DNA from 2 places in the Paenibacillus sp. 01T422 genome. Region 1 is predicted to be linked to the other one. Evidence: riboswitches for the same ligand, from Rfam matches in the RefSeq annotation. Region 1 holds a riboswitch; the other holds the start of a gene.

Region 1 (7,490 bases):
GACTAAGTATATTTGTACGTGAGAAAGTTAAAAATGATCAGATTAAATGATTCAGCAGCCTAGTTGAAGCAATGGGCATAAGAAAGTAGGAGGGCGGACACATATGCTGCCAGATCATGTACACGCGCGTCATTACGCGCAGTTAGGGCTTTTGAAAGAGATTTTGGATGAGACAGGCCTTGCCACCAATTTGTTGGAGAAATCAGAAGCGATTCCGCTTCATGTGCTGATGGCAGGTTTTCAGGAGGATAAAAAAGGGCGGGAACGTTTTCTGCACTTTAGCTTTTTGCCGTTGAACGACGAAGAGATCGCTGCGATCCAGCTGCTGCAAATTTACAGTACGCTTCCTTTTCACCTTGATGAGGATAAGCGCGATGAGGTTGCCTCTGTGCTTCTTGAGATCAACACGCGATTGCCGATTGGCCATTTTGGCATTAATGAGCATAATGAGCTGCATTACCGCTACGTGTACAGTATTTCGGCTGCGCGTCCTTTTGACAGCGAAGAAGTGCTGGAAATTTTGAGCTTGTTCGTTTATATGTGTGATATGTTTGCCGATCACGTCGAGCTGGTGGCCAGCGGTGAGGCTGATGCCGAGCAGGTTGTTCAGGCACTCAGAGGTTAAACATGAACAGAAAAAGGGCTTCCCGAATGTAGATAAATCTACTGACGGGAAGCCCTTTTTCTGTTTGGATCAACCTTTGGGGAACTAGGTGCCGCTACTTGTGCGAAATCACCACATTCCCTGCTTAAGCGGAACTACAGGGTCTTATTTGCCCGCAGGATGGCGTATTTAGCCAGAAAACGACCAAATAGAGGCCTACAGTTCCCACTTATCTGCCCAAAGATGGCCTTTTGGATAATTAGCGGCTTGTAGTTCCACTAAAGGAGCACCCTCCGGAACCGGGATTACGCGTACTTAACGCCAATTTCTACAGCTATTTCCCTCAATTATTCCATTTTTGTCCAATTAAATGGATTTTCTACCGCTAATTTCGCTAAACTAGCACATTTTCATCCAGCCAGGGGCCATTAGCTGGAGTTCCTACCGCTATTTCGCTCCCTGCCACTGAGCTAAGCAGATTAGCGGTAGTTTTTCCATCTATCCAAAACTGTCATCAATGAATCGAGAGGCTCTGTAATTCCACAAAAGCATAATCGCTGCTTTATTTCACTCTCTCCTGCAAAAGCTCAACAAGCTGCTTGCCCGGATCTTTCATTTGCGCGCCATTGCCAAAGCCATTGCCCCCGGCAGGACGGTTGCCGCCTGCTTTGCCGCCGTTCTCGCGAGGCTGATTCCCAGCATCCGTGCCGTCTGAACCGGCTGCTGCATTCGGTGAAGCCGATGGTGAAGCTGAGGCGTCGGGTTTGCCACCTTTTTGTCCGCCACCATTCCCGCGCGTGCCATCGCCTTGATTTCCGCCGCTAGCTCCTGGTCCATTCCCGCCGCCATTCCCCCGATTAGCCATCCGGTTCGCAGAGTCGTCGATGAATTTCTTCTGAGCGTCCGTCAGCTTTTCGAGGAGCTTCGTTTTATTCTCGTCGCTGAGCTCAGCCTTGGTCTCGATATCCTGCGCAACGGGCAGCATGACTTGGGCCTGCTCCTTAGTAATCGCAAGACCGTCAGCCTTGTCCATCATAAGAAGCGTTTGGAAGGTGCTGAACATCTGTCTTTGCGCCTGACTCATAGCGGGACGATTCTGTCCTTGCTGCTTCGTGTCTGCCGAAGCTTGCGCGCTCGGTTGAGGCTGCGCTGTGCTTGCTGCTGCTGACTGAGGGGCAGCTTGATTGCCGCAACCGCTGAGCAACGCGGGAATTAGGATGCATAAGCCGGCTATTTGTTTCATTTTCATATGTCTATGTACCACTCCTATCCTTGATCTTCCACCTCATTGTACGGCGCAATTATGAAAAAAAAGAGAAGGGAAGCTGAATTGCAGATAAAAGTTAGCTTAAAAATGGCTGAGTGTGATGAGATTGAACTTTATGGCGAGGAGATCGTCATTAATTAAGCATCCATAATTTGTATTTGGAGGAAGCGATGAGAAAATATCAGGGATTAGAAATCGGTTTGCTTTTTACTTGTCTATTATTTATAGCTGCCTGTGATCAGGAGAAAGTTCATGTGGAAAAAGAGAATCGTAGTTCTAGCCAAGCACATGTTGTTGTGATTGGTTCAGAAATAGAAGGAGCCTATCTAGCCAGGGCTGCAATCGACGAAGGGTTATCGGTGACTATTCTGGATCCAAGAGAGCATCCAGGAGGACAGCTCATTCAAGGACAGATGCAGTTTCTGGATGAGCCGGTCGATGACCAAAATCACTCGTTGCTTCAAGGAAGAGTTAAGGAGCTTTTTAAGCGTTATAAAAATAGTGAGATCAGAAAAGCAAATGAATTTGAGCAGTATTTCAATTCACTTATTAAGGGGATACCACTTGAATCTGGCGTCTCTATAACCAACATTGATAGAGTAAAGGATACCGTTACAGGCACTCAGAAAATAAAGTCCATAACCTATCTTACAAAAGAAGGATTAGAAAAAACCATTAGCGCTGACTATTGGGTAGAAAATACGGATTTCAACGCGTTAATAGGTGGCCTTGAATTGGAACGGATTCCGGGCATTGAGACTGTATTCGGCGGAGCTCAAGAGCATATGGCAGCCACGATTATGATGAAATTCCGCAACGTAGATTGGGAGAAGTTCCAGAGCGAAACGAATCGGCTAACCAAAAAAGATATAGAAAATAAATATGGTTCAACCACTACGGTGACAGATAAATTTACGTGGGGTTTTGGGAAGATCGGAGCAGCATTCACCCCAAGCAGCAAGGAAGTATTTCTTCGCGGGCTAAATGGCTGAAATGAATGGCTTTCCAGATTATTTGTACATTCGTGATTATAACCGTTATCAAACAGAATATGTCTTGCAGGCTTCGGACCTGATGAGTGGCAAAATGTTCTGGGATAACGTAAGCATTGGAGGTTACCCTATTGATCTCCAGGGAACAGCGAGTCACACTTGGGGGCAACATAGCGGAGACCCCGATAAATATGGCATGCCATTACGGTCTTTCATTCCCAAAGGATTTGCAAACGTCATTCTAGCAGGCAAAAACGTAGGAGCCTCATCTGTGGCCTATGGCAGTGCGCGCATTCAAGCCAATACCTCTTTAGCAGCTGAAGTTATAGGAATACTGCTTGGGCAATTAAAAGGAGAGCGGGAATTAAGCAAATTAACACAAGACGAGATGCAAGATATCCATGAATACTTAAAAAATAAGTATGGAATTGTCCTGAACGGTGTGACAGCAAAAAATAAGATGGGAGATCTGACTGAAGATCAAATCCACCAACTTAATATAGGGAAACTATTGCTTCCTTAATGGCGGTTACTCTCCAAGTACTAATATCCAAAGTACTAGGTAGCCTAGAAGAGGCACAATCAATATTCCTGTCAAAATGAAAAACCAGATCAGAGGACTTTTGAGATAGCTACTGAGTACTGTTCGAAAAGAAGCCTGTTTTTTAAACAATGGCATGCGCTTCACCTCCAGAATATTAGACTGAAGAATGAACAATAAGTTCCTTTTATTTCCAAATATAAAAAAGGAGCTGCGCAGGCAGCTCCCCAGTTAAACTTGTTTGGCACGATTCACAGTCAGATTAGGCCTATCACTTTTCAGGGCGTATCTTCTGTTCAAAAGAAAGCCAAATAACGACGCCAGCGACTGCTGGAACAGCATCCCGAGCACAACAGGAATCGCCACAGGCGGCGGAAAGTACGCTACAGCAAGCACGGCGCCAGCGCTAATATTCCGCATACCACTGTTAAACGTAAGAGCCACGACAACGTCCTGCTCCCACTTCATCAGCTTCGCGACAATCCATCCCAGGATATAGCCTAGGGAAGCGAGAGCTAGTACAAATCCAGCCAAACCAAGCAGCTTGGCATTAAAATCTCGCAAGTACGGCGCGATAACGGAGCTATTAATAGCGACAACGATGCCCATGCATATTTTCGAAAAAGGACCTAGACGGCCGCTCCATTGCTCCTTAACTCTGCCTTTCGTCCATTGGTTGAGCAGCATGCCCAGTAAGGAGGGGACGACGATCATGAAGAACAGACCTTGCATCATGGCAAAAGTGTCCATCTGGACTTTCGTTCCGACCAGCGCAGAGAGTGTATAAGGGACAACAAATGGTGAAAGAACGGTATCCATGAGGATAATGGAGAGCGTCAGCACGATATTTCCGCGATAAATGGCGACCCACACGAAGCTTGTAATACCTGTTGGAATGGCTGCAGCCAGAATGAGTCCTGTGATAGTTAACGGTTCATTGCTGTAAACAGTGTGCCCGAGCCCAAGGGCAAGCAGCGGCATACCAACATGCAAAATCAGCAGCGTAGTAATGAGTGGAAGCGGTTGGACGATAACTTTCACAAATTCCTTGAAGCTGGAGCTTATGCTGCCCGAGAACGTCATAAAGGCAAACAGCCAAGGCGATAAGAAGGTAAAACCGGATAAATGACTGCCGAGCAAAACACCGATAAGTACGCTGACTGGCGTGATGAGGGGCAAGATTTTTTCCAGTTGGCGATTCAATTGAGAGAGCATCTAGGTGATCATCCTTCCTGACAATGGGTAATAAAGGCCGAGGTAAGCGTTCTCCCTATTATAAGAGCAATATGGCCGGGTGACTAGGTTAAGATGAGATGGAAATTTCTATTTCCCAACGACTGGATACCGTGTTATGATAATGAACAAATGAATACGAATGTATCCCTAGGGGCGCCGCAAGGCTGAGACAGAGCAATCTGAACCCTTTGAACCTGAACTGGGTCATACCAGCGGAGGAAAGTGGAAACCGGACTTTTGGCGCCTCATTTTTGCATGATTATTATGCGGGCAACCTACAACCACTTTTCTTAGGAAAAGTGGTTTTTTTGCGTCCTGATTGGCGCTGCCGGGTGTCTTGTCTATTGATACAACGGTTCAAAAAGTGAGGAGGCGGACTTCAATGTCCGAGTGCGAGCTGCATGTGATATCGAGCGGCAAGCTGGCTTGGAAGGATATGGCGGCGATTGCAGTCCAGATTCATCCCTATGTCACTGCCATTCATATTCGCGAGAAAACGAAACCGATGGATGAAGTTTTTATAGGTGTACAGTATTTGTTGGAAAAGGGTGTACCTGCCCAAACCCTCTATGTCAACGGCTATCCTTGGATGGCAGCCGCTGCTGGACTTGGAGGTTTGCACCTTCCCGAAAACTCTCCGCCGCTATTGGCGATAAGAGAGAGCTGTCAAAGCCAAAGCGTGCAGCGAACGGGAGTCTCCGTACATAGCGTAGAGGAAGCCCTGAAGCGCGAGCGGGAGGGGGCGGATTACGTCTTGTATGGGCATATTTTTGCGACGAATTCCAAGTTGGGGGTTGGGCCAAGAGGGCTCGAACAACTGCGGAATGTTGCAGAGCAGGTCACGATTCCGGTCATCGCAATCGGTGGCATGACACCCGCTAGAGTAAAGTCTGTACTTGCTGCGGGAGCTTCTGGCATCGCAGTGATGAGCGGCATTTGGGAGGCGGCTGATCCTGTGGAAACGGTAAAAGCCTATATCCGAGAATTGCAGCTAGAAGAAACCAGAGGTGAGAGATATGAAGCATACGAGTGACGTTATCATCGTTGGCGGAGGCGTGATAGGCGCTTCCATCGCCTATCACTTGGCGAAGCGAGGCCAGTCCGTCACGCTGCTGGAGCGCAGCAGGTTAGGGACGGAGGCCTCGGCTGCCGCAGCCGGCATGCTCGGAGCGCAGTCCGAGATGGAGGACACTGGGCCCCTGTTCCAGTGGGCCCGGCATAGCAGAGCGATGTTCCCCGAACTGAGCGGGGAACTAGTAAGCCTCACGGGCATCGACATCGGTCTCGTCCGTGAAGGGCTCTTGAACGTCGCGCTCAGCGACGCTCAGGAACAAGAGCTGCGCGCGCGGGAGAAGCTCCAGCACGCTGCGGGCGAAAGAGCGGAGTGGCTGAGCGCAGCCGCAGCCGCAGAGCTCGAACCCGCGCTGAGCAAGGCGACGCGCGGAGCACTGTACCTGCCCGAAGATGGGCAGGTGGAGGCGCCGATGCTGGCGGCGGCATTCGCGCAGGCAGCGCGTGTGCTCGGGGCGAAGCTGCAAGAATTCGCCCAGGTACATGGGCTGCTGACGGAGCGCGATCGCGTCATCGGCGTCATGACGAGCGAGGGACCGCTGCATAGCGACCACGTTGTCGTGGCAGCCGGGACGTGGAGCGGTCAGCTCCTCGCTGGCAGCGGGATCGACCTTCCGGTGTATCCCGTGAAGGGGGAGTGCTTCTCGGTTCTCACCGAGAAGCGTGAGCTGCAGAAGACCCTGTTCACGCCAGGGTGCTATATTGTGCCCAAAGCGGGAGGACGGCTGCTCGTCGGAGCAACGGTTGTGCCGAACAGCTACGACCGCAAGGTGTCGCTGGCCGGACTGACAGAGCTGATGGCAAGAGCGAAGCAATTGATGCCTGCAATCGGTGAAGCTGAGTGGGAGAAAGCTTGGTCAGGCCTGCGTCCGCAGACGCCAGACGGCATGCCGTACATCGGCAAAGTCCCAGCGTATGAGGGGCTATTTACGGCCTGCGGGCATTATCGCAATGGGATATTGCTCAGCCCAATTACTGGGAAGGTCATTGCTCAGCTTGTTTCAGGTGAGGATGTGGGCAACTTGCAGCCGGAATTGGATGCCTTCTGCCCCGATCTGTCGGGAGCACCCAAGCGGGGAGGAAGCGGGCGACTACAAGGAGAGGAGCTGCACAGCATTGAAACTGCACATTAACGGACAAAGCGTCGAGGTTCCGGATACGATTCGGACCATTGAAGAACTGCTTGCACATTTTGAACTGCAAGAGAAAATGCTCGTTGTCGAGCATAATCACAACATTTTACAAAAAGAAGCTCACATGAAAACGGAATTAGCTGAAGGACATCAAATCGAAATCGTTCATTTTGTTGGAGGGGGATAATTAACCATGTTAAAAATCGGTCCATATGAGTTTCGTTCAAGATTACTATTAGGCACAGGCAAATTCCCGAATTTTGATATTCAGAAGCAGGCTGTAGATGTGAGTGAGTCGCAGATTTTGACGTTTGCGGTGCGGCGGATGAATATTTTTGAGGCGAGCCAGCCGAATTTCTTGTCCATGCTGGATGTGTCGAACTTCACGTTACTGCCGAACACGGCAGGAGCCAAGACAGCAGAGGAAGCCGTGCGTATCGCCAAATTGGCGAAGGCATCCGGGCTTTGCGACATGATTAAAGTAGAAGTCATTGGTGATGAGATGACGCTGCTGCCTGACCCGGTTGAAACATTGAAAGCGTCTGAAATGCTGCTGGAAGAGGGCTTCATCGTGCTGCCATATACGTCGGATGACGTGTTATTGGCGAAACGTCTGCAAGCACTTGGCGTGCATGCCATCATGCCG
Region 2 (3,271 bases), on a different contig from region 1:
TATTGTGGGCATGTTTGGTGTTAGGAGTGGGAACCTCCTATAAATCCATGGGAGTTGTAACGACACTGCTGGCTTTTGGAGCGCCTATCGCGCTAATTTGTACGTTGCTGATCTGGAGAAAAATCGGGGTCACATATACCAAGTATATCATTGCAATAGGGCTTAATGTGATTTCATATTTCTTTATGACGCATAATACCACACTATCCAGTATGCTTATCTTGTACTTAAGTTTAGCACTGGTCTCCTTGTATATGGATTATAGGCCGATGTTACTAAATGGCGTGATCGGAATCATTAATTTGAACTACTTCTTTTCCACCTTGTCAGGTCCAATTGACTACATTGCGATCAATGCTTTTTATGTGCTAACGATTGTTGCGCTTATTGGTCAAGGTCAGATAGGAAGCAGATTATTGAGACGTGTAGCCCAGAGCGCTCGAGAGTCTGAGGTGTCACGCATGAAGACGGAAGAGGTTCTGACAGGTGTCCGTACGACAACAGAGACGCTGGGAACTTCCAGTAATACGCTTCATGAAAATGCCTCCGTTACCGGCAGAATCACAGAAGAAGTCGTTGCGGCTTTCCAGGAGATCTCCATCGGTATTGAATCTCAAGCAACTTCCATTACAGACATTACAACGGCTATCCAAGAAGTGAATGAGACGGTGGAGATGACCTCTTCCGCATCGGACACGATGAGCAGTAGATCCCGGGATACAGCCCGCATGACGAATGAAGGCAAGAATCAAATGGAAGATTTGACGCATAAAATCAAGGATATTACCGTGATCGTGACGGAAACGTCGAACATCATGAATGAAGTGAATGAAGAAAATGTGAAAATCGGTAATATCGTGACAATGATTGCTGACATTGCCAATCAAACGAATCTGCTATCGCTCAATGCATCCATCGAGGCTGCTCGAGCTGGGGAACATGGCAAAGGTTTTGCCGTGGTTGCTGGCGAGATTCGGAAGCTTGCGATGAACGCACACGTTGCTTCAACGGATATCTCAGAGATTCTGGGCTCTATTCAGCAAAAGGTAGAAACAGCAGTAGAGAAAGTGGCAGTCGGCAAAATAGCAGTAGAATCGGGTAGAAAGTCAGCCGAAAGTGTTGATCAGCTGTTCGAAGTTATTAACACGAATACCTCTGAAGTCATGGAGCAAGCAGAGAATTTGCAGCGCATGAATCAACAATTGCAAATGTCCTCCCAGAAGGTTGCCGAGGAAATGACATCCGTGGCAGCGATAACCGAAGAGTCTGCCGCATCCGTGCAGCAAGTGCTTGCTAGCGCAGAAGTGCAGCAGAAGCGGGTGGAAGATATAGTTGACAGCATCCGTCAGTTGTACGGATTGACCCTTGATCTAAAGCTTTTGATTGAAAAATAATGAAAAATAACGAAAAATAATTTCTCTGAAGGCATTGCCAAATATCGGTTAATCCGCTACAGTTAAGCCAAATGAATAGCAACACGGGTGCTTGATGAAGTCAGGCTGAGATAGTGGCCCTATGCCACTGACCGTTAATCTGATCTGGGTAATGCCAGCGTAGAGAATTCACACAAAATTCTGCACTAATTTTATGCCTGCCGCATCCCGGTAGGCTTTTTTTGTCGTGTTCGCCTATCTCATTTGACAAATTGTATCTAAGAAAAGGAGTGGGAAGAAGAAATGGCACAAAAAGAAACAGGGGCAAAAGGATTAAAATTGACTGATATCTTGGTCACAATCGTGATCGCGGCGGTATTTGGGGTGATTTACCGCATATGGGGTCCGATGTATGACCTTCTGAAACCGATCGGTCTTCATGCCGAACAGTTAAGCTACGGTATGTGGTTCATGGCGGCTACATTTGCTTTTCTGGTTATTCGTAAGCCAGGCGTAGCATTGTTGGCTGAGGTTGCAGCCGCGACGATTGAAGCTCTTTTTGGAGGTTCATGGGGGGTATCGACACTTGCGTACGGCATTCTTCAAGGGCTTGGCGCAGAGCTGATTTTCGCGCTTTTCTTGTATCGTCGGGCGAATGTGAGTGTAACAGTGCTTGCGTCTTTCGCATCCGCAGCGCTTTCGCTGCTGGTGGATAAATATTATGGCTATATTGATCAGCTAACCTTTTGGAATTATTGCTTGTTTATTGGGCTTCGTCTTGCTGGCTCTGCCATCATCGCTGGCGTATTCGCTTATTACTTGGCTAAAGCACTGGCTCGCACGGGAGTGCTTAACTTAGTTCGTCCCGTTTCAAAGAAGGATTACGATGTACTGGGGTAATGCGTGATGAGCGAGGCAATCGGAGTTACCAATCTGCGGTTAAAATATCCCGGTGATGAGGTTCCCCTGTTATTTCAAGGGGTTTCCTTTTCGGTGATGCCAGGGGAGAAGGTGTTGCTGCTTGGGCCAAGCGGCTGCGGCAAATCGACGCTGCTGCAAGTGCTGAGCGGAATCGTCCCCGATATTATCGAGATTCCGCTTAAGGCGGATAGGCTTGTCACGCCAAGTCGCTGGGGGTATGTGTTTCAAGACCCAGACGCTCAGTTCTGCATGCCGTACGTGGATGAGGAAATCGCTTTTGTTCTGGAAAATAGGCAGGTCCCCCGTGAGGAAATGCCAGCGCGCATCGCGCATTATCTGAGCTTGGTTGGGTTGCAGCTGGAAGATGCTCATACCTTAATCAACCAACTGTCACAGGGGATGAAGCAGCGATTGGCGATTGCAAGTGTTCTTGCTTTGGAGCCGGAAGTGCTCTTTCTAGATGAGCCTACGGCGTTATTGGATGAAGAGGGCACTGGGCTTGTTTGGGAAACGATCCGGTCCATTAGCGCTGACAAGACCCTAGTCATTGTGGAGCATAAAATCAGCGGCATTCTCGATCTCATCGACCGTCTGATTGTCATCTCTCCAAACGGGGAGATACTGGCTGATGGTATACCCCAAGTCATCTTTGAAAGGTACAAGAAACAGCTTGCCGACTATGGCATTTGGTATCCGGGCGTCTGGGACGGCTTCCACATGGAACGCTTGAAGGGGAGTAATTCGGCTGTGGAAACTGATGCCGAGAATTGGCAGCCGATCCTGTCCCTTCGCGATTTCACCGGGCTCCGCGGCGGACAGATCAAGACCTCTGTGGATAACTTGAGCGTATATCCCGGCGACTGGATCATGATCATCGGGGCGAACGGCGCCGGCAAAAGCTCACTCCTACTCGCCATAATGCGGCTCATCCCGACCAAGGGCAGCTGCTGGATCGACGGCGTGAAGGGCAATAAAAT

Evidence for each region. Region 1 has a riboswitch for thiamine pyrophosphate ahead of AC1DUA_RS09755 (DUF561 domain-containing protein). Riboswitches for the same ligand answer to the same signal wherever they lie in the genome.
Region 2: linked by a shared signal. The riboswitch ahead of AC1DUA_RS02765 (ECF transporter S component) and the one ahead of AC1DUA_RS09755 (DUF561 domain-containing protein) in region 1 are both predicted to bind thiamine pyrophosphate.

Annotation. Positions count from the first base shown of each region.
Region 1 covers NZ_JBFTQB010000126.1:731-8,220, reverse strand. The annotation lists gene AC1DUA_RS09780 (YbjN domain-containing protein) at 104-625, shown strand; gene AC1DUA_RS09775 (hypothetical protein) at 1,167-1,853, opposite strand; gene AC1DUA_RS09770 (FAD-dependent oxidoreductase) at 2,042-2,863, shown strand; gene AC1DUA_RS09765 (FAD-dependent oxidoreductase) at 2,856-3,386, shown strand; gene AC1DUA_RS09760 (bile acid:sodium symporter family protein) at 3,636-4,619, opposite strand; TPP riboswitch at 4,780-4,878, shown strand; gene AC1DUA_RS09755 (DUF561 domain-containing protein) at 5,023-5,673, shown strand; gene thiO (glycine oxidase ThiO) at 5,657-6,844, shown strand; gene thiS (sulfur carrier protein ThiS) at 6,828-7,031, shown strand; gene AC1DUA_RS09740 (thiazole synthase) at 7,038-7,490, shown strand, end outside.
Region 2 covers NZ_JBFTQB010000025.1:11,833-15,103, reverse strand. The annotation lists gene AC1DUA_RS02770 (methyl-accepting chemotaxis protein) at 1-1,394, shown strand, start outside; TPP riboswitch at 1,468-1,577, shown strand; gene AC1DUA_RS02765 (ECF transporter S component) at 1,677-2,273, shown strand; gene AC1DUA_RS02760 (ABC transporter ATP-binding protein) at 2,280-3,271, shown strand, end outside.